4 regions of the Streptomyces sp. NPDC048197 genome follow, and region 3 is predicted to be linked to each of the others. Evidence: riboswitches for the same ligand, from Rfam matches in the RefSeq annotation. Region 3 holds a riboswitch; each other region holds the start of a gene.

Region 1 (5,458 bases), on a different contig from region 3:
ACGGGAGCGGGTGCTGGCCCGCGGCGAGCTGGTGGCCGTCGTGCCGCCGGGGCATGCACTGGCGGGGCGGGAGTGGACGACGCTGGCGCGGCTGGCGCGGGAGACCTTCGTGGACTTCACGGCGGGTTCGGCGGCCCGGCGCCAGCGCGACGAGGCGTTCCGGGCGGCCGGGCTGTCGTCGGAGGTGTCCTTCGAGGTGACCACGGTGGAGTTCCTGGCGAAGCTGGTGCGGGCGGGGCTGGGCATCGGCATGGTCCCGGAGGCCATCGCCGCCGAGCTGTCCGGGCTGCACATCGTGCGGGCGCGGCCGGCGCCGGAACGTACGGAACGGGTGGTGTGGAGCGCCCTGGGGCCGTCACCGGCGGCGGTGGCCTTTCTGGAGGGGCTGGGAGTCGATCCGGGCACGTCCTGAGGGGGACCACCGGGTGCCCCGGGGCGGGGCCGGCCGTCCGTGCGCCGGGCGTCCCCCGGGGCGGTTACGGTCAGAGGGTGCACGACAAGCCCCACCCCACCCCTACGGACCCCACGCCCGCCGACAGCGCTCCGGACCGCCCCGCCGGCTGCCCGGCGAACCGGCCGGTCCCGCCCGCGCCCGCGCTGTTCACCTGGGAGTTCGCGTCCGATCCGTATCCGGCGTACGCCTGGCTGCGGGAGTACGCGCCGGTGCACCGCACGGCGCTGCCCAGCGGGGTCGAGGCATGGCTGGTGACCCGCTACACCGAGGCGCGGCAGGCGCTGGCCGACGCCCGGCTCTCCAAGAACCCGGTGCACCACAGCGAGTCCGCGCACGGCAAGGGCAAGGTCGGCATCCCGGGCGAGCGCAGCGCCAACCTGATGACGCATCTGCTCAACATCGACCCGCCGGACCACACCCGGCTGCGCCGGCTGGTCAGCAAGGCGTTCACACCCCGTCGGGTCGCCGAGTTCGCGCCCCGGGTGCAGGAGCTGACCGATCACCTCATCGACGGGTTCGCCGGCCGCGGCGAGGCCGATCTGATCCACGAGTTCGCGTTCCCGCTGCCGATCTACGCGATCTGTGACCTGCTGGGCGTGCCGCGCGAGGACCAGGACGACTTCCGGGACTGGGCGGGCATGATGATCCGGCACGGGGGAGGGCCGCGGGGCGGGGTCGCGCGCTCGGTGAAGAAGATGCGCGGCTATCTCGCCGAGCTGATCCACCGCAAGCGGGAGGCGCTGCCGGCCGGGCCGACGCCCGGCGAGGACCTGATCTCCGGGCTGATCCGGGCCTCGGACCACGGTGAGCACCTCACCGAGAACGAGGCCGCCGCGATGGCGTTCATCCTGCTCTTCGCCGGTTTCGAGACCACCGTCAACCTCATCGGCAACGGCATCCACGCCCTGCTGGGCCACCCCGCCCAGCGCGAGCTGCTGCAGAAGTCGCTGGCGGCGGGCGACACCGGGCTGCTGACCACCGGCGTTGAGGAGCTGCTCCGCTTCGACGGCCCCGTGGAGCTGGCGACCTGGCGGTTCGCCACCGAGGAGCTGACCCTCGGCGGGCAGCGGATCGCCGAGGGCGACCCCGTCCTGGTCGTCCTGGCCGCCGCCGACCGCGACCCGGCACGCTTCCCCGAGCCGGACGTGCTCGACCTGACCCGGCGTGACAATCAGCATCTGGGCTACGGGCACGGCATCCACTACTGCCTGGGCGCCCCGCTCGCCCGGCTCGAAGGGCAGACCGCGCTCGCCACGCTGCTGACCCGGCTTCCGGACATCCGGCTTGCGGTGGAACCGGGCGAATTGCGCTGGCGCGGCGGTCTCATCATGCGCGGACTGCGGTCGCTGCCCGTGGAGTTCGCGCCCGAGCGGCCCTGACCAGCGGCGGAGGCCGATGGTGACAGAGCGTCAGGACGTGACCTGCGCGTGATCTCCGCTACACCGACTTGTGACTACCCGTGACCCCGGCTACCTTTCGATCCACGATCGACGGCTCCTCGAACACACTGCCGAGGAAGCCGCTGGATCGCGACAACTCAACCGCCGCGCGAAAGGCATCCGCATGCGTTCCGGGAACGGCCGACACCGTCGCCCCCGTCAAGCACCGGCCATCTTTGTCACGGCGGGAGTGACCGGTTCGGCACTCGCACTGCCCCTGCTCTCCGCCAGTGGCGCGCACGCCGCCGACACCGCGACCTGGGACCGGGTCGCCCAGTGCGAGAGCGGCGGCATCTGGAGCTCGGACACCGGCAACGGCTTCTACGGGGGCCTCCAGCTCACCCAGGACATGTGGGACCGGCACGGCGGCGGGGCCTACGCCTCACGGCCCGACCTCGCCAGCCGCGCCCAGCAGATCGCGGTGGCCGAGACGATCCTCGACGACCTCGGCCCGGACGCCTGGCCGAGCTGTGCGGTGAACGCCGGCCTGACGAAGGACGGCCGGGCGCCGCAGGTCGACCCGGGCGGCACCAGCGCCCCGATACCCGACCCCTCGGACGACGACGGCTCCACCGGCTCCACCGGGATGCACGACGGGACGGCCGACAACCCCGGTGGCGATGCGGGTGACGAGCCGGCCGGTGACGAGCCGTCGCAGACCACGCCGTCCCCGTCCACTCCCGCCCCCTCGGACTCCGCCGGCACCGGCGAATCGTCCCCCGGCCCCGACCGGACCTCCGGTTCGTCCGGGCCGTCCGGCGACGCGACACCCGGCGACCGGGGCGAGGACCCGTCCGGCACCCCCGGCCCCTCCGACGACGGCAGCGGCACGGGCAACGGCAGCGGCACGGACGACGGCAGCGGCCCGGGCTCCGCGGACGGCACGGCCTCCGACGGGCCGCAGGACGGGTCGCAGGGCGGTACGGGGACGGACGGCGTGCCGGGCGGTTCGGGCCGGCACCGTGGCGGCGCGGACCCGGGCGAGGACGACGGCACCGGCCGGACGGCCGGCGGGCGGCACGCCTCGCGCGGTGACGACGCGCACCGGACACCCCCGGCGGGCGGCGACGGGTACACCGTGCAGCCGGGTGACAGCCTGTCAGCGATCGCCCAGGCGCACCGGCTGCCGGGTGGCTGGCCGGCGCTCTACGACCGCAACGAGGACGTCGTCGGCTCCGACGCGGACCTGATCCAACCAGGTCAGCAGCTCGATCTCGGGCAGTCCGCGGGGTAGTTCGCCGGATTCGGCCCGCTTTGGCGAAAGTGAGACAAGCGTCTCGTTGTGGGGCGGTGGGCCCCGAAGGGTCCACCGCCGTCGCACCAGTCCCCACCTGCGGGTTTACGACCCCTCCGTGATCAAAAATGGTCAACTCGGTCCAGTTGGGGGGGGTTTGAACACCACAAGGGTTCCTGATTACGGTCATCACCGCTCGCCAAAGCGGGCCCCTTCGATCACACGCCGAATCCTGCCGGTGGTCGGAGGCAGTTGACGCGCAAGCGCCGTAGGCAGGAGCGGGGGAACCAAGGTAGGCGCCGGCCCGGCCCGTGAAAGCGGGTCAGCCGGCTTGGGGTGAAGCCCGGTGCCGATGGCACCGGCCGGGCGACTCATCAGTCCGAACCCGACAGCTCACCTCGCAGGCGTCGGTGAGGAAACGAACGAACCATGCTGATCAACAAGGGCAAGCACCGTCGTCCCTCCAAGGCCGTCCGCGTCGCCACCCTCGCCGGTGTCGCCGGTGCCGCCGTGGCCGTCCCGCTGATGGGCGCCACCTCCGCGTCCGCCGCCTCCGTCGCCACCTGGGACAAGGTCGCCCAGTGCGAGTCCGGCGGCAACTGGTCGATCAACACCGGTAACGGCTACTACGGTGGCCTGCAGTTCTCCAACTCCAGCTGGGCCGCCGCCGGCGGCACCAAGTACGCGCCGCGCGCGGACCTCGCCACCAAGTCCCAGCAGATCGCCGCCGCCGAGAAGCTCCTCGCCCTCCAGGGCCCGGGCGCCTGGTCCTGCGCCGGCGCCGGCGGCCTGACCTCCGGCGGTCCGTCCCCCGACCTGAACACCAGCGCCCCGGTGGCCAAGTCCGCGCCGGCGAAGAGCGACGCCGCCGTCAAGCGCACCCCGGCCGCCCCGAAGCACGAGAGCGCCCCGGCCGCCCCGAAGAAGAACGAGGGCCACGGCAACTACACCGTCAAGGCGGGCGACACCCTCGCCAAGATCGCCAAGGCGCACGGCACCCACTGGAAGGCCGTCTACGCGGCCAACAAGTCCGTCATCGGCGGCAACCCCAACCTGATCTTCCCGGGTCAGAAGCTCCACGTCTGAGCCGTCCCCGCACCGGGACACCCCAGCTGAGACCGGCCCCGTCCGGCGCGCCCTCCCCCCGGCGCGCCGCGGCGGGGCTTCTCCGTATCCCACCCTCGTCCCCGCCGTGATCCCCGCCGTCCGCGCCACCGCCGGCCGGCCGCTCCGCCGGACTTTCACCGCTCGGCGAACATTGCGGCAAACGCCCCATGAGCTGGGCCTTTGTGCTGCTTGTGGGGTTATTCCGTCCCACGGAGCGGGCCAAGGGCAGGCGGACGCTCCTCGGGCCGTTAGGCTCGTGCTGCAACTCCAGACACCCATGAAGGAGACAACGTGCCGTCCATCGACGTCGTCGTAGCCCGCGAAATTCTCGACTCGCGAGGTAATCCCACGGTCGAGGTCGAGGTCGGCCTCGACGACGGCAGCACCGGCCGTGCCGCCGTGCCGTCCGGCGCCTCGACCGGCGCCTTCGAGGCCATCGAGCTCCGCGACGGCGACCCCAACCGCTACCTCGGCAAGGGCGTGGAGAAGGCCGTCCTGGCCGTCATCGAGCAGATCGGCCCGGAGCTCGTCGGCTACGACGCGACCGAGCAGCGGCTGATCGACCAGGCCATGTTCGACCTGGACGCCACCGACAACAAGGGTTCGCTCGGCGCCAACGCCATCCTCGGCGTCTCCCTCGCCGTCGCGCACGCCGCCTCCGAGGCCAGCGACCTCCCGCTGTTCCGCTACCTGGGCGGCCCGAACGCGCACGTCCTGCCCGTGCCGATGATGAACATCCTGAACGGCGGCTCGCACGCCGACTCCAACGTGGACATCCAGGAGTTCATGATCGCCCCGATCGGTGCGGAGTCCTTCTCCGAGGCCCTGCGCTGGGGCGCCGAGGTCTACCACACCCTCAAGAAGGTCCTGAAGGAGCGCGGTCTGTCGACCGGCCTGGGCGACGAGGGCGGCTTCGCCCCGAACCTCGGCTCCAACCGCGAGGCCCTCGACCTCATCCTGGAAGCCATCAAGCAGGCCGGCTACGCCCCCGGCCAGGACATCGCGCTCGCCCTGGACGTCGCCGCCTCCGAGTTCTACAAGGACGGCTCGTACCAGTTCGAGGGCCAGTCCCGCTCGGCCGCCCAGATGACCGAGTACTACGAGGAGCTCGTCGACGCCTACCCGCTGGTCTCCATCGAGGACCCGCTGTTCGAGGACGACTGGGCCGGCTGGAAGGTCATCACCGACAAGCTCGGCGCCAAGGTGCAGCTGGTCGGCGACGAC
Region 2 (5,458 bases), on a different contig from region 3:
GCGTGGTTGACCGCGTGCAGCCGGCCGGTGAAGCCGGCGTCGAGGATGTGGCGCAGGGCCGTGCGGCCGATGCCGCCGGGGGCGCGGCCGGTGCCGATGACGGCGACCGAGCCGGGGGCGAGCAGCCGCTGGACCGAGCGGGCCTCGGCGCGCTGCTCGCGGCTGCGCATCACGGCCATGGACTGCTCGGTCGGTTCGAGGTCGAACTCAAGCCGCACCACGCCGTCTTCGAAGGTGCGCTTCTGGGTGTACCCGGCGTCCGTGAAGACTTTGATCATCTTGGTGTTGGCGGGCAGCACCTCCGCGGCGAACCGCCGGATGCCGCGCTCGCGGGCGACGGCCGCGACGTGCTCCAGCAGGGCGGAGGCCACTCCGCGCCCCTGATGGGCGTCCTGCACCAGGAAGGCGACCTCGGCCTGGTCGTCCTCGGGGCTCTTGGCGGGCAGCCCCTGGTCGTTGATCCGGTCGTAGCGGACGGTGGCGATGAACTCGCCGCCGACCGTGGCCGCGAGCCCGACCCGGTCGACGTAGTCGTGGTGGGTGAAGCGGTGCACATCGCGGTCGGACAGGCGCGGGTAGGGCGCGAAGAAGCGGTAGTACTTGGACTCGTCCGAGACCTGCTCGTAGAAGGAGACCAGCCGCTCGGCGTCGTCGGGGGTGATGGGGCGGATCCGCGCCGTGCCGCCGTCGCGCAGCACCACGTCGGCTTCCCAGTGGGTCGGGTATGCGTGGTCCGGCGGCTTCTGCATGCGGACAGCGTACGACCGGCCACCGACAACCGGCCCGGCGCGCGTAATCTCGGGGTCGGGGGCTGGGAGCAGTCCCGGCAGCGTGAGAGAATGGTCTAGACAACAGTCACGACTTTGAAGGGCAACACCATGGCTGAGCGCCGCGTCAATGTCGGTTGGGCCGAGGGCCTGCACGCCCGCCCCGCATCGATCTTCGTCCGGGCGGCCACTGCCGCCGGCGTCCCGATGACGATCGCCAAGGCCGATGGCAACCCGGTCAACGCGGCCTCCATGCTCGCGGTCCTGGGCCTGGGCGCCCAGGGCGGCGAGGAGATCGTGCTGGCCTCGGACGCCGAGGGCGCCGAGGTGGCGCTCGACCGCCTGGCCAAGCTGGTCGCCGAGGGTCTCGAAGAGCTCCCCGAGACGGTCTGAGTCCCCCGGGACGCCCCTTCGTACGGCGGCCCCGCCACGGTGACCTGAAAAGGTGCCGCGGCGGGGCCGTTCTGCGTGCCGGAGAAATGCCGTCCGGGGAAAGGCCGTCCGGGGAAACGTCGTTCCGGCGAAAGGCCGGTCCTGGGAAATACCGTGCCCTCGGCCACGCAAATGCCGTGCCGACCGCCACGGAATTCTCATGGATCGGGGCGGCCAGTACGCGAGGGAAAGGCATGCACCGGAAAGCCTGCGGTGTCGTATACGCGCCGGAAAGCAGGCACGTGCCGAAACCAGTAATCAAAGGCGGAAACCATCGCCGCCCCGGAAAACGCGTACCCCTTTGTATACGGCCCGCTTGTTAAGAACGGGCGCGCGCTGTGTTGACGGGCCGTTTCGTATCGCTCACGTCGGGTGCGGCGAGGCGCCGCAGCCGGTACACCGGGAGCGACCGCTCGATGTGCGCCGCCATCAGGGCGCGGGCCCGTTCCGCGTCGCCCCGGGCCACCGCGTCCAGCACCGCGCCGTGGTCGTCCCAGGCCTCACCGGCCCGCGGCGTCGGCTCCGTCGCATACATCCACTCGATCTTGCGGCGCAGCTGGGTCAGCAGCGCGGTCAGGCTGGGGCTGCCGGCCGCCTGGGCCAGCGTCTCGTGGAACCAGCCGTCGAGTTGGCGCAGGTCGGCGGGGCTGCCGTGGCGGGCCCGCTCGCGGCCCAGCCGTACCAGTCCGCGCAGCACCTTCAGATGGGCGGGGGTGCGCCGGGCGGCCGCGCGGGCCGCGCCCAGCGGCTCCAGCAGGGCGCGGATGTCGAGCAGGTCGGCGGCCTCCTGCTCGGTGGGCTCGGCGACGCAGGCGCCCGCGTGGTGGCGGGTGGTGACGAAGCCCTCCGACTGCAGGGTGCGCAGCGCTTCGCGGACCGGCACTCTGGAGACGCCGTAGCGGGCCGCCAGGATCTCCTCGATCAGCCGGCTCCCCGGCGCCAGTGCACCGGAGACGATGTCCTCGCGAATCGCCGTGCACACCGCATGCGCGGAAATATGGCCTCGCATCGATCGTGCCTCCGCCGTAATCCCCGGAAAACGCCGCCGGTCGGCGGCTTTTCCGAGACTCTATTCGACCGGCGCGGCTTTTCCGACGGACTCCGCGTATTCGGCGATATTTTTTGGCCAGCCGGCGCGGGGCATGTGGAGGCGTGCGCCGAGGGTGTGGGGCGGACCGGTCGGACGCCGGCTCAGACGTTGACGCCGTGCGACCGCAGATACGCGATCGGGTCGATGTCGGAGCCGTAGTCCGGGCCGGTGCGGGCCTCGAAGTGCAGATGCGGGCCGGTGACGTTGCCGGTGGCCCCGGAGAGGCCGATCTGCTGGCCGGGGGTGACGGTCTGGCCGACCGAGACGCCGATCGACGACAGGTGGCCGTACTGGGTGTACGTGCCGTCGTGCATCTTGATCACGATGTTGTTGCCGTACGCGCCGCCCCAGCCGGCCTCGACGACGGTGCCCGCGCCGACCGCGTGCACGGAGGTCCCGGTGGCGGCGTGGAAGTCGATGCCGGTGTGACTGCCGGACGACCACAGGCTGCTGGAGGCCTGGTAGCCGGTGGAGACGTAGGAGCCCGCGACGGGGGCGACGAAGGCGTTCAGGCGCTTGCGCTCGGCGTCCCGGGCGGCCCGCTCCTTGGCCTCGCGCTCCGCCTTTGCCTTCTTCCTGGCCGCCTCGGCGTGCCGCTCGGCCTCCGCCGCGCGCTTCTTGGCCTCGGCCTCGGCCTTCGCCTTCACGGCGGCGACCTCGGCGGCGGCCTGCTGGGCGTCGGCCTGGACCTCCAGGCGGTGGGCGAGTTCGTCACCGAGCACGACGGCCTGGGTGAGACCGGTGTCCTGGGTGCGGGCCGCGTCGGTGGCGGCCAGCGCCGGCGAAGCCAGGGTTCCGACGACGCCGGAGGTGGCGAGGGTGGCTATGCCGGCGAGGTTGCGGGTCGTCCGGGCGCTGCGGCTGGCCCTGCGGTGCTTCCCGGTGGCACGGGTGAACGCCATGTGCTGGCTTGTCCTTTCCTTCCCTCTCGCCTACCGGGTTAGCTGACGGGTTCGGAGCAGGAAGGTCTCCTACGGGCTCCTCCGGAGAGGGGCCCGATTCACCCCAGGGACGTGGGTCCCCGGCTCCCCTGGCTCGCGCCGTAGGGGGACTCGGCGATGACTGTCCGGTGCCACTGTTGTGGCGGAGTTGTGACGAACAGCCGGACCGACGCTAATCGGGGCCACTTTGCGGAGCCAAACGGAACCGCGATTTTGTGCGGGATGCCACAAGTTCCGGCTCAACGAGCCCTCACAAACCGGACATACGGCGGACACCGACGGGCTCCGGCCGGACTCCGGCCGACTCGCACGGACATGCAACGGCTCCCGTGGTGAGCGAACACCACGGGAGCCGGTGAAGACATGACGCATCGTCATGCGCCAAGAGACGGCTAGCCGCTGACGACCGTCACCTCTCCGATGCCCAGCGCCTTGACGGGCTCGGTGATCTGCGCGGCGTCGCCCACCAGGACGGTCACCAGGCGGTCCACCGGGAAGGCATTGACGGCGGCGGCGGTCGCCTCGACCGTGCCGGTCTCCGCGAGCCGGAGGTACAACTGCGCCTGATAGTCGTCCGGGAGCTGCTGCTCCACCTGGTCGGCGAGGGTGCCCGCAACGGCCGCCGCGGTCTCGTACTTGAGCGGCGCCACCCCGACGAGGTTCTGCACCGCGACGTCCCGCTCCTCGTCCGTCAGCCCCTCTGCCGCGAGGGTCCGCAGCACCTTCCAGAGGTCCTCCAGCGCGGGCCCGGTGGAGGCGGTGTCCACCGAGCCGCTGATGGCGAGCAACGCCGCGCCGGTGGCGCCCTCGGGGGACGTGGGAGCCGTGGAGCGCAATACCTGGCCGAAGGCACGCACCCCGTAGGTGTAGCCCTTCTCCTCGCGCAGCACGCGGTCCAGCCGGGAGGTGAGGGTGCCGCCCAGGCAGTACGTGCCGAGCACCTGGGCCGGCCACACGCGGTCGTGCCGGTCGGCGCCGATCCGGCCGAGGAGCAGCTGCGTCTGGACCGCGCCGGGGCGGTCCACGATCACCACGCGGCCGGTGTCGTCCGCGGCGATCGGGGTGGCCCTGACCGGCTCGGCGGTCGAACCGGTCCAGGCGCCGAGGGTGTCGGCGAGCGCCGCGGCCAGGTCGATGTCGGTGAAGTCACCGACGATCACGGCGGTGGCCGTGGCGGGCCGGACGTGCGCGTCGTAGAAGGCGCGCACGGCCGCGGCGTCGACCCGCGCGACGGTCTCCTCGGTGCCCTGGCGGGGGCGGGAGATCCGCGCGGTGGCCGGGAACAGCTCCTTGGAGAGCGCCATCGCCGCGCGCCGGGCCGGGTTGGCGAGCTCGTGCGGGATCTCGTCGAGGCGGTTGCGGACCAGCCGCTCGATCTCGCTCTCGGGGAAGGCGGGGGCGCGCAGCGCGTCGGCGAGCAGGCCGAGCGCGCGGGTCAGCCGGGACGCCGGGACCTCCAGGGAGACGCGTACGCCGGGGTGGTCGGCGTGCGCGTCCAGCGTGGCGCCGCAGCGCTCCAGCTCGGCGGCGAAGCCCTCCGCGTCGTATTTGTCGGTGCCCTCGGACAGGGCGCGCGCCATGATCGTGGCGACACCGTCCAGGCCCTCGGGCTCGGCGTCCAGCGGCGCGACGAGGTTGATCTCGACCGCGACGACCTGCTGGCCGGGGCGGTGGCTGGTCAGGAGGGTGAGGCCGTTGGGCAGTTGGCTGCGCTCGGGGGCCGGGAAGGCCCACGGCTTGGGCGCGCCGCTCTGGGGCTGCGGGTGGAACTGCATGGTGCTCCCTGCGGAATCCTGGCGGGTGGCGTCGCTCACTGCTCCGTCTCCCCTTCCTCGGTGCCGTTGCCGGCCGGCTCGGTGGGCTCGTAGACGAGCACCGCGCGGTTGTCGGGGCGCAGCCGGGCCTTGGCGACCGCCTGCACCTCCTCGGGGGTGATGTCCAGGACCCGCTGTACGGCGGTGAGCGCGAGCTGCGGGTCGCCGAACAGGACGGCGAAGCGGCACAGTTCGTCGGCGCGGCCGCTGACCGTCGCCAGGCGGTCCAGCCACTCGCGCTCCAGCTGGGCCTGCGCCCGTTCCATCTCCTCCGGGGTGGGCCCCTCGGCGGCGAACCGCGCCAGCTCCTCGTCGACCGCCCGCTCGATGGCGGGCACCTCCACCCCGGCGGACGTCTTCACGTCCAGCCAGCCCAGGGAGGGCGCACCGGCCAGCCGCAGCAGACCGAAGCCG
Region 3 (5,458 bases):
GAGCGAGGCGAGCGGATGCTGCCTGGGCTTGCGGTGCGAGGCCACGGTGGCCGTCACTTCCTTCCCTTGCGGCGGGGCGGGAGTCGGCCGCCTGGAGGAGGACGCTAAGCCCGGCTGTCACGGGGGTGGGCGCACTTGCGCGGCATTGTCCGGTTTCGACCGCTGCCGGAACGCGGCTGACCGGAGCGTCATCGCCCGGTCGCCGGGGCCGCTCCGCGCTGACCGAAGCGGCGAATGTGGACGCCCTGCCGGAAAGCGCGTGCTATGCGGCGGATACGATCCGGCCCCATGGACGTAGTCATCAATATCTTCGTCGGCCTGCACATCATCGGCATCGCCTCCCTGCTGGGCGGCTTCCTGACGCAGATGAAGGCGATGGGTGCGGGCACCGCCCGGTTCGTTCCGGCCATGCTGCACGGCGCGCTGACGATGCTGGTCACCGGCATCGTGCTGGTCGGCCTCAACCAGGCGCAGGACCACCCGGTCAACAACATCAAGATCGGCATCAAGATGGCCGTCCTGGTGGTGATCCTGGCGCTGGTCTACGTCAAGCGGGACGAGGAGCAGATCGACAAGGCGCTGTTCGGCGCGGTCGGCGGCCTCACGATGGCCAACATCTTCATCGCCGTCCTCTGGACCTGAGAACGCCGGCCGGCCCTGCGAACGCCGGCCGCCGGAGCCGGGCCCGTAGTGCCCAGGGCCCGGCAACAGCGCCCCCCACAGCAGCACACCGCGCGGTCATCGCACTCCGGGATCCGGAGGCGAGGGCCGCGCGGTGGCGTGTGGGGGGTGTCCGTGGGGGGTGGGCCAAGGGGGAGCGGGGGCGGGCGTCAGCCCAGGCGGACGCTCCCGTAGATCGGCATGTAGTAGATCGACTCCTCCCGGACGTTCGCGCCCGGGTGCGGTGCGTGGATCATCTTGCCGCCGCCTATGTACATGCCGACGTGGCTGATGTCGTCGAAGAAGAAGACCAGGTCACCGGGTTGCAGGTCCTTGGTCGCCACCCGCTGGCCGACCTTGACCTGTTCCCAGGTGGTGCGCGGCAGATCGACCCCGGCCGCCTTCCACGCCGCCTGGGTCAGCCCCGAGCAGTCGTAGGACGAGGGCCCGGTGGCGCCCCAGACGTACGGCTTGCCGATCTGGGCGCGGGCGAACGCGAGGGCCTTCTCGGCCTTGGTGGACTGCGAGCCCCCGGTGGAGCCGCCGGTGTCCCCGCCGGTCTGGCCCCCGGTGGAGCCGCCGTCGTGCTGCCGCTGCCGCTCGCGCTCCTGCTGCTTGCGCGCCTCCTCCTCGGCCCGGCGCTTGGCCGCCGCCTCCTTCCGGCGCTCCAGTTCGGCCAGCCGCGCCTTCTCCTGGGCGGTCAGCCGGGACAGCAGCTGCCGGGCCTCGGCCAGCTTCTGCTGCACGGAGCGCTTGGACTCCTTCAGTGCGGCCTGCGAATTCTGCAGCTGATCCAGGCTGCGGGACGCCTCGGCCCGCTGGCGGGCGGCCGCCGCGGCCTGCTGCTGGTAGTCGGTGACGGCCTGCTGCTGCCGCCCGGTCAGCCGCTCCATCAGGTGGCTGCGGTCGAAGAACTGCTGCGGGTCCTTGGCGAGCATCAGCTGCGCGGTCGGGTTCATCCCGCCGGTGCGGTACTGCGCCGAGGCGAACGTCCCGAGCTCCCGCCGGGACGCGTTCATCTTCTCGGCCCGCTTGGCCGCGGCGTCGAGCAGCCGGTCCACGGTCTCGCGCTGGTGATCGGCGCGCTCCTTGGCGGCGTTGTACTTCTGGGTGGCCACCTCGGCCTGCCGGTAGAGGCCGTCGACCTTCTGCTTGACGTCTTCGATGGTGGGCCGGGGGGCTCTGGGGGCGGCGTCGGCGGTCTGCGAGAGCAGGGTGACCGAGGCGAGTGCGGCGGTGGTGAGCCCGGCCGCCGTACGGCGGCTCCCGGGCGAGACGAGAACGCTGGTGCGCGGCTTGCGATGGGACGCCAAGGCCGGCAACTCCTTCCGTGGACCGCCTACCGGGTTAGCTGTCGGGTTCGGGCGGTGTCGCTGACGGAAGGCCGTGCCCTACGGTCCGTACGTCCGCTGGCGTCGGTCGGACGGATCGATTCACCCCGGTGTTGCTGGTGGGTCCCCGGCTCCGGGTGACCCGGGCGTGACCGGAGGGACACGTCGCGGGCAGGGCCGGACTCGGCGTCGGCGGCCCGTGCGAACGCTGTCGTCCGCGGGGAGGCGGGCTGCCTGAGCGAGGACGTTAGCCAACTCGTGTGGCTCCTGTGAAGGCTGATGTTCGATATGCCCGAAACCTTTTCGTGACCTGAGAGATGTCGTTCCGTTTTCGGGCGGTGTGTGCGGCCGCCGTCCGCAACGCCCGTTCTCCGGCCGTCCCGGCCACTTGTCCACAGTCCCCGGCACGCTGTCGGTGCGGCGGCCTAGACTCGGTGGGCGATGAGCAGCCTCTTTGACGACAGCTTCCTGGCGGACCTCGGCCACAAGGACGAGGAGCCCCCGCCGCCCCCCGAGGACGAGCACGGGCCGGTCCCCGAGGAGATCCCCGCCGACCTGTTCGGCGGGCGGTTCGACGCGCCCGTGCCCAGGGACGCGTACTACCGCGACGGCGCCGCCCGCCCGGCCCTCGACCCCGCCGCGCTGCTCGAGGGGCTCAACGACCAGCAGAAGGCCGCCGTGGTGCACACCGGCAGCCCGCTGCTGATCGTCGCCGGCGCCGGCTCCGGCAAGACCCGGGTGCTCACCCACCGCATCGCCCACCTCCTCGCCGAGCGCCACGTCCACCCCGGCCAGATCCTCGCGATCACCTTCACGAACAAGGCCGCCGGTGAGATGAAGGAGCGCGTCGAGCAGCTGGTCGGCCCGCGCGCCAACGCCATGTGGGTCTCCACCTTCCACAGCGCCTGCGTGCGGATCCTGCGCCGCGAGTCCAAGAAGCTGGGCTTCACGTCCTCCTTCTCGATCTACGACGCCGCCGACTCCAAGCGCCTGATGTCCCTGGTCTGCCGCGATCTGGACCTCGACCCCAAGCGCTTCCCGCCCAAGTCCTTCAGCGCGAAGATCTCCAACCTCAAGAACGAGCTCATCGACGAGGAGACCTTCGCCGGCACCGCTGCGGATGGCTTCGAGAAGACACTCGCCGAGGCGTACGCGATGTACCAGGCGCGGCTGCGCGAGGCCAACGCCCTGGACTTCGACGACATCATCATGACGACGGTCAACCTCCTCCAGGCCTTCCCGGACGTCGCCGAGCACTACCGCCGCCGCTTCCGGCACGTCCTCGTCGACGAGTACCAGGACACCAACCACGCCCAGTACACCCTCGTCCGCGAGCTCGTGGGCACCGGCACCGCCGACATCCCCGCCGCCGAGCTGTGCGTCGTCGGTGACGCCGACCAGTCGATCTACGCCTTCCGCGGCGCCACGATCCGCAACATCCTCCAGTTCGAGGAGGACTACCCGGACGCGACCACGATCCTGCTGGAGCAGAACTACCGCTCCTCGCAGACGATCCTGTCCGCCGCCAACGCCGTCATCGAGCGCAACGAGAACCGCCGCCCCAAGAACCTCTGGACCGACGCCGGTGCCGGCGCCAAGATCAACGGCTATGTCGCCGACACCGAGCACGACGAGGCGCAGTTCGTCGCCGACGAGATCGACCGGCTGACCGACGCCGGCGACGCCAAGGCCGGCGACGTTGCCGTCTTCTACCGCACCAACGCCCAGTCCCGCGTCTTCGAGGAGATCCTCATCCGGGTCGGGCTGCCCTACAAGGTCGTCGGCGGAGTGCGCTTCTACGAGCGCAAGGAGGTCCGCGATGTCCTCGCGTACCTGCGCGTGCTCGCCAACCCCGAGGACAGCGTCCCGCTGCGCCGCATCCTGAACGTCCCCAAGCGCGGCATCGGCGAGCGCGCCGAGGCGATGATCGACGCCCTGTCGCTCCGCGAGAAGATCACCTTCCCACAGGCCCTGCGCCGGGTCGACGAGGCGTACGGCATGGCGGCCCGCTCCGCCAACGCCGTCAAGCGCTTCAACGTCCTGATGGAGGAGCTGCGGACGATCGTGGAGTCCGGCGCCGGGCCCGCCACGATCCTGGAGGCCGTCCTGGAGCGCACGGGCTACCTCGCCGAGCTCCAGGCGTCCACCGACCCGCAGGACGAGACCCGGATCGAGAACCTCCAGGAACTCGCCGCGGTCGCCCTGGAATTCGAGCAGGACCGCGGCGAGGAGAATCCGGGCACACTCTCCGACTTCCTCGAACAGGTCGCGCTGGTCGCCGACTCCGACCAGATCCCCGACGAGGACGAGGAAGGCAGCGGCGTGGTCACCCTCATGACGCTGCACACCGCCAAGGGCCTGGAATTCCCGGTGGTCTTCCTGACCGGCATGGAGGACGGCGTCTTCCCGCACATGCGCGCGCTGGGCCAGACCAAGGAGCTGGAGGAGGAGCGCCGGCTGGCGTACGTCGGCATCACCCGCGCCCGCGAGCGGCTGTACGTCACCCGCTCGACGATGCGCAGCGCCTGGGGACAGCCCTCGTACAACCCGCCGTCGCGGTTCCTGGAGGAGATCCCGGACGACTACGTCGAGTGGAAGCGGACCGGCCCGGCGACACCGTCCGCGTCGATGGGCGGGCTGTCGTCCCGGGGCGGCGGCGGTGGCGGCTTCGGCGGGGGCATCGGCTCCTCGCTGTCCTCGTCCCGCACCAAGGGGCCGAGCGGCTTCGCCACCCGCCGGACCAATGACCGCCAGGTGGCCTCGCTGGCTGTCGGCGACCGCGTCACCCACGACAGCTTCGGGCTGGGTACGGTCGTCGCCGTCAAGGGCAGCGGGGACAACGCCGAGGCGACGATCGACTTCGGCGGCGAGAAGCCCAAGCGGCTGCTGCTGCGGTACGCGCCGGTGGAGAAGCTCTGACGCAGGCCCGGCAGCTCTGACGTAATCCTGCAGCGCCGGCCGGTGGCCTGCGCTGCAGGAACGGTACGCCGGGCGTCAGTTGGGGTTGAGGCCGTGGCTGCGCAGCCACGGGATCGGGTCGACCGCCGCGCCGCCCCCGGGACGCACCTCGAAGTGCAGATGCGGGCCGGTGGAGTTGCCGGAGTTGCCCGAATAGGCAATCTGCTCACCGGCCTTGACCGAACCCGACCGGATCTTGGTGCTGCTCAGATGGCAGTACCAGGTCTCCGTGCCGTCCGGCGCGGTCACGATCGCCATGTTGCCGTAGGCGGAGTTCCACTGGGTCCGGACGGTGCCGTCGGTGGCGGACATGACCGGGGTGCCGTAGCTGACCGGGAAGTCGATTCCGGTGTGCACGGACATCCAGTTCACACCGGCCTGGCCGAAGAGCGCGCTGAGCCCGTGCTGGGTCACCGGCAGTACGTACTTCGGCCGCAGCGCCTCCTTGCGGGCGGCCTCCTCAGCCTTCCGCTTGCGCTCCTGCGCCTGACGTTCCTTGAGGTCGAGCC
Region 4 (5,458 bases), on a different contig from region 3:
CCCGTTGTGCGGCTTGCCCAGGGCTTGGATGTGCGCGGCTTCGCTGATGGCCTCGCCCTCGGGTGACACTACGAGCCGCAGTCCACACGCCTGGCAGGTGTTGTCGTACATCCGCTTGACCTCGCGTACGACGGCCGAGTCACGTATGAGTCGTTCGTAGGCGACGGTTCGGCGAAATTGCTCTTCCAGGTCGGTCTTCTTCTCACCGTCCGGTGCCACGGGTTGCGGCTTCGGTGATTCGCCGGGTGCCAGCTTGAGGAGCCGGAACTGACAAATGCGGAAGCCTTCCTTACCGATCGTGGTCCAGCTCTCCGCGACTCGGAAGAGGCCGCAGTACTCATAGCCACCGGTGGCCTTCTGTCGCTTGATGTCCAAACCGCGAATGACGCGTACCGGATTCCCCAGCGCCTGGTTCAGCAACAATCCGGCGTTACCGCGTGAGTCCATCGTCTGATCGGCCACCATGCGCTGAGTCGTGCGGTCGCGCCCGCCCTCGCCGGTGTAGACGATCTCGGACTCGCCGTAGACGTCGTCGAGGTAACCGCCGGAGAGAACGATGGAGTCGACGCCCTGGTGAGCGGTTCCGGAGATCCCCAATCCGCTTTGCCGGTGCACCCCTTTCTCGTGCAACTCGGCATGCCCCTTGAAGTGCTGACCTTCGTGGACACCCGGTGGGGTACCGAACTTCACGGGGTTCGCCGCGTTCTTCTTCGCCATGCACGCATACTGCCAAGTGCTTGATCACTACGTCATCAGTCGGTGCAGCATTCCCGGGCGTAGGCTCACAGGAGTTGTTTCTTCTGTGGTTTGTCTGGTGTCTCTTCTGAGGAGTGGAGTGGACATGGCCGGCGTTCCGAGCAGTGTGGTGGCGGCGAGTGGGTTGCTCGGGGGTTATGGGGTGGCTCGGTGGACGAAGAAGCGGCCGTTGGGGGGTGTGGCGTTGGCTGCGGCGGGGGCGGTGGCGGCTCGGGAGTGGCAGCGCAAGGCCGGTGGTAAGACGGCGGCGGCGCTGAGTGGGGCCTATGTGGCGGCGTTTGTGGGGTCGCATCCGTTGGCCAAGAAGATCGGGGCCTGGCCTTCGGTATTCGCGGTGGCGGGCGGGGTGGCGCTGGCGTCCTGGGCGGTGGTGGACCGGCGGGGGTAGTGCGCCCGGCGGCGTTGCGCTGCGGGTGGGAGAGGAGAGGGGCCCTGGGGCCCCGCTCCTCCCCTTTGGGGCGGGCCCGTGTCCGGGATTACACCGATGCCTCGTTGAGCAGGGTGAGTTCGGGGGCGGTGAGGGTGAGGTCGGTGACGGCCAGGAGGGGGGCGAGCTGGGCGGTCGTGCGGGCGCTGGCGATCGGGGCGGCGACCGTCGGCTGGGCGGCGAGCCAGGCCAGCGCGACGGTGGCGAGCTCGGCACCATGGGCGGCGGCGACCGTGTCGAGGGCCTCCAGGACGCGGGGGCCGCGGTCGGTGGCCAGGTACTGAGCAGCCTTCCCGGACCGGGCGCTGTCGACCGCCGCACCCGGCCGGTACTTGCCGGTCAGGAAGCCGGAGGCCAGGGCGTAGTACGGGACCGCGGACACGCCGTTGCGGGCGGCCACGTCGGCGAGTTCGCCCTCGTAGGTGTCGCGGGAGACCAGGTTGTAGTGCGGCTGCAGGGCCACGTAACGGGCCACGCCCTCGCGGTCGGAGAAGGCGAGGGACTCCTCCAGGCGCTGCGCGGAGATGTTGGAGGCGCCGATCTCGCGGACCTTGCCGGCCCGGACGAGGTCGTCCAGGGCGGTCAGGAACTCACCGACCTCGACGGACTCGTCGTCGTAGTGGGTGTAGTAGAGGTCGATGTAATCCGTGCGGAGCCGGGTGAGGGACTCCTCGACCGCGGACTTGATGGTGGCGGCGGACAGACCCTTGTAGTCCGGGTGCGCGCCGACCTTGGTGGCGATGACGATGTCGTCGCGATTGCCGCGCGCGGCCAGCCAGTTGCCGAGGACCGTCTCGGATTCGCCGCCCTTGTTGCCCGGCACCCAGGCGGAGTACACATCGGCGGTGTCGATGAAGTTCCCGCCGCCCGCCACGTACGCGTCCAGTACGGCGAACGACTCGGCCTCGTCGGCGGTCCAGCCGAAGACGTTGCCCCCGAGGGAGAGGGGGGAGACGGACAGCGAGCCCAGGGCCCTGGGGGTACGGGAGTTGTTGCTTGTCGCGCTCATGGTGATGACAGCGTCGCGGGGCGAGTGGCTATTCCCGCTTACGGGAGTTATTCCCGTTCCTCGGACCTTCTCGCTCCTCGGACCTTCTCGCTCCTCGGGCGGCGGCCACCTTCGCGCCGTGGCCGCCCGCCCCGCCCGTCAGGTGCTCAGACGTTGACGCCGTGGTCGCGCAGCCAGGGCATCGGGTCTATCGGGTCGCCGGCGCCGGGGCGTACCTCCAGGTGGAGGTGGGGTCCGGTGACGTTGCCCGTGGCGCCGACCCGGCCGATGACGTCGCCGGTGCTGACCTTGCCCGAGGTCTTGACCATCGAGGACAGGTGGCAGAACCACAGCTCGGTGCCGTCGTCGAGGGTCAGGACGATGCGGTAGCCGTACGAACCGGCCCAGCCGGCCTGGGTGATGGTGCCGGAGTGCACGGCCTTGACGGGCGTGCCGGTCGGGGCGGCGAAGTCCTGGCCGGTGTGGTCCGCGACCCAGCGGTCACCGGCCTGCCCGAAGCTCGCGGTGAGGGTGTACGAGGAGACCGGGGTGATGAAGCTCTGCGCCAGTTTGGCGAGGCGTTCGGCCTCGGCCTTACGGCGGGCCTCCTCCTCGGCCTTGCGCTTGGCCTCGGCCGCTGCCTCCTTCTTGGCGGCCGCGGCCTGCTCGGCGGCCTTCAGGTCCGCGGCGGCGTCCGTGGTGGCCTGCTTGATCGCGGCCTGCTCGGCGGCCTCGCGGGTCTCCTGCTCGGCGGCGCCCTGCTGGGCGTCGGCCTGCTGGAGGATGCGGCTGCGCAGCGCCTCACCGGCGTTCGCGCCAGAGCCCGAGCCCGTACCCGCGTCAGAGCCGGAGCCAGAGTCCGTGCCCGTGCTCGATCCGGCGCCCCCGCCCGCGCCCGCGTCCGCGCCCGTGCCGGTGGTGGACGGCGAGCCCGGCCCGGCGTTCCCGGTGAGCGGGTCGGCGGGAGTGGTGGCGGAGGAGGCGGAAGCGGTGTGCGCGCCCCCATCGGTGTGCGAGCCGCCGTCGGATATCAGGTCGCCGACGCCGGGCAGGGAGGCGGCGTCCGGGAGGTGGTCGGAGACGGCGTCGGCCACTCCGCCGAGGTCGGGCATCGAGATCGGCACCGGCGGCCGGCCCTCGGCCGTGGCCATCCCGCCCGCGCCGACCGCCGCGATGACGCCGACGCCCAGGACCGTCCCGCCGCGGGCGAGTCCACCGCCGCGCTGCCTGGCCACCCGGTGCTTGCCGCGGACCGGGCGGACGGACTCCTCGGTGGGGTTCCATTCCTCCCACTGGCCGTCGGCGTCACCGTTCGCCTCACCGGCCGCCGCGCAGCGGGTGTCGGTGACGACAGCCGTGTCGGCACCGACAGTGGCGTCGGTGCCAAAAGCAGTGTCGGTGGCGAAAGCAGTGTCAGTGGCGACTGCGGTGTCGCCGGGATGCGCGAAGGCGTTGGGGGCGTTGGGAGCGCCTGACGCGTACCGGGCATACGGGGCGCCCGGGCCCCGGTCGTCGGAGTCGTAGGCGGACGGAGCCTCGGGGACAGGCCTGTTGGACGCCACGGGGGCGCACTCCTTTCCTTCCTTCTCGCCTACCGGGTTAGCTGACGGGTTCGGAGCAGGAAGGTCTCCTACGGGCACCCTCTGGCGAAGGCGTCCGATTCACCCCAAGGTGGTGGTTCCCCGGTTCCCTTGGTGCAGTTCGAGGTGCTGGAGGTGCGTGAAAAGCGCGTGCGGGATTCGGCGTCGGCGCACGGTGCCGCCTCTTGCGGCGGCTGGGACGACCGCGCTGCGTTATCGGACAGTAATAGAGATCGCGACGGTTTTCCAAGCCTTCCCGGGAATCCATATGCCTCGCGCACCAGCTTTGGCGTGGTGTTTTCCGGTCACCATGGCCATAAATCGGGCGAGTTGACCGCACCGCCCCGTGCCGCGTCTAAACGATCTCTCGATGATTGTGCGTCAGTTGTTATGCGGAGGGGTGCCTGCCCATTACGGAACGTGAAGACAGTAACGTCGGATCATGGTCGTCAACGCCGAGCGCCCTGGACACTCCCTGCACCCCGGACACTCCGAGCGCCCCGGACACTTCGAAAGTCCCGGATACGCCGAGAGCCCCGGACCCGCCGAACGCCTCCGCAACGCCGGCCCCGGGCGTCACGGCCGTCCCGGCCACGGCGGAATCCCGACCGGAAACGCCCAGGACGTGGCGCGGCGGTACCACGAGTTCTCCTGGCGCGAGGCGCGCGGCCGGTCCGACGCCCACGAGGAGTTGAGCGCCCGGATCGGCCAGGACCAGGAGCTGTGCGAGCTGCTGGCGGGTTCGCTGCCGGCCGGCAACAAGCAGCAGCCCCAGCTCCTGCTCGCCGCCGTACGCCACCTCGACGGCCCGCACGCGGAGCAGGGCCCGCGCGGCGCGGCGGCGTACGGGCGCTGGCGCGAATGGACGATCCGGCACTGGGACCAGGTGCGGGACGTGATCATGCGCCGCGGCACCCAGACCAACGAACCGGCCCGCTGCGCCACGCTGCTGCCGCTGCTCGCCCGGCTGCCCCAGCCGCTGGCCCTCCTGGAGGTCGGCACCTCGGCCGGGCTGTGCCTGCACCCGGACCGCTATCGGTACGCGTACGGACACGGACACGAGTACGGGTACGGGGAAGCGGGCGGACCGGCAGCCCACGCCCCGCTCGCCGAAGTAGGCGCGGCCGACAGCCCCGTGGTCTTCCACTGCCAGGTGCCGTCGCCAGTGCCGGGGGCGGGGGCAGGGCCGGCAGGGCAAGGGGCGTCGCACCTCCCCACCCGCCTGCCCGAGGTCGTCTGGCGGGCCGGGATCGATCTCGCACCGCTCGACCCGGTCGCCGAGCCGGACGACCTGCGCTGGCTGCAGTCGCTCGTATGGCCCGGCGACGAGGCGCGGGCGGCCCGGCTGTCCGCGGCCGTGGACGCGGTGCGGGCGGTGCCGCGGCCGCGGATCGTCCGCGGGGACCTGATCGACGAACTGCCCGCGCTGGCGGCCGAGGCGCCGGCCGGGGCGACGCTGGTCGTGTTCCACACCTCCGTGCTGAGCTATCTGCCGTACGCCCGGCGCGAGGAGTTCGCCCGGCTCGTACCGTCGGTCCTCGACGGGCGGGACGGCGGCGGGCACTGGATCTCCCAGGAGCACCACTCCGTACTGCCGTGGCTCCCCCTGCCCGCGCACCACACCCCACGCCCGGACGACCCGCTGCAGCTGACCCTCGCCCTGGACGGGCACCCGGTCGCGCTCACCGACCCGCACGGCCAGAGCTT

The links. A riboswitch is a leader RNA that binds a small molecule or an ion and turns the genes downstream of it on or off. The one in region 3 is predicted to bind cyclic di-AMP.
Region 1: linked by a shared signal. The riboswitch ahead of ACGF4C_RS30680 (transglycosylase family protein) and the one ahead of ACGF4C_RS13050 (NlpC/P60 family protein) in region 3 are both predicted to bind cyclic di-AMP.
Region 2: linked by a shared signal. The riboswitch ahead of ACGF4C_RS03695 (M23 family metallopeptidase) and the one ahead of ACGF4C_RS13050 (NlpC/P60 family protein) in region 3 are both predicted to bind cyclic di-AMP.
Region 4: linked by a shared signal. The riboswitch ahead of ACGF4C_RS36615 (M23 family metallopeptidase) and the one ahead of ACGF4C_RS13050 (NlpC/P60 family protein) in region 3 are both predicted to bind cyclic di-AMP.

Annotation. Positions count from the first base shown of each region.
Region 1 covers NZ_JBIDAJ010000031.1:81,862-87,319, reverse strand. The annotation lists gene ACGF4C_RS30695 (LysR family transcriptional regulator) at 1-412, shown strand, start outside; gene ACGF4C_RS30690 (cytochrome P450) at 490-1,833, shown strand; gene ACGF4C_RS30685 (transglycosylase family protein) at 2,084-3,127, shown strand; cyclic di-AMP (ydaO/yuaA leader) riboswitch at 3,341-3,549, shown strand; gene ACGF4C_RS30680 (transglycosylase family protein) at 3,557-4,213, shown strand; gene eno (phosphopyruvate hydratase) at 4,526-5,458, shown strand, end outside.
Region 2 covers NZ_JBIDAJ010000002.1:116,808-122,265, reverse strand. The annotation lists gene ACGF4C_RS03710 (GNAT family N-acetyltransferase) at 1-749, opposite strand, end outside; gene ACGF4C_RS03705 (HPr family phosphocarrier protein) at 879-1,160, shown strand; gene ACGF4C_RS03700 (GntR family transcriptional regulator) at 1,519-2,208, opposite strand; gene ACGF4C_RS03695 (M23 family metallopeptidase) at 2,391-3,191, opposite strand; cyclic di-AMP (ydaO/yuaA leader) riboswitch at 3,204-3,357, opposite strand; gene ACGF4C_RS03690 (M16 family metallopeptidase) at 3,623-5,005, opposite strand; gene ACGF4C_RS03685 (pitrilysin family protein) at 5,041-5,458, opposite strand, start outside.
Region 3 covers NZ_JBIDAJ010000007.1:241,839-247,296, reverse strand. The annotation lists gene ACGF4C_RS13060 (NlpC/P60 family protein) at 1-57, opposite strand, end outside; gene ACGF4C_RS13055 (hypothetical protein) at 289-642, shown strand; gene ACGF4C_RS13050 (NlpC/P60 family protein) at 831-1,973, opposite strand; cyclic di-AMP (ydaO/yuaA leader) riboswitch at 1,981-2,150, opposite strand; gene pcrA (DNA helicase PcrA) at 2,433-4,910, shown strand; gene ACGF4C_RS13040 (peptidoglycan DD-metalloendopeptidase family protein) at 4,986-5,458, opposite strand, start outside.
Region 4 covers NZ_JBIDAJ010000051.1:24,039-29,496, reverse strand. The annotation lists gene ACGF4C_RS36630 (YDG/SRA domain-containing protein) at 1-717, opposite strand, end outside; gene ACGF4C_RS36625 (hypothetical protein) at 842-1,144, shown strand; gene ACGF4C_RS36620 (aldo/keto reductase) at 1,233-2,192, opposite strand; gene ACGF4C_RS36615 (M23 family metallopeptidase) at 2,339-3,733, opposite strand; cyclic di-AMP (ydaO/yuaA leader) riboswitch at 3,745-3,899, opposite strand; gene ACGF4C_RS36610 (DUF2332 domain-containing protein) at 4,194-5,458, shown strand, end outside.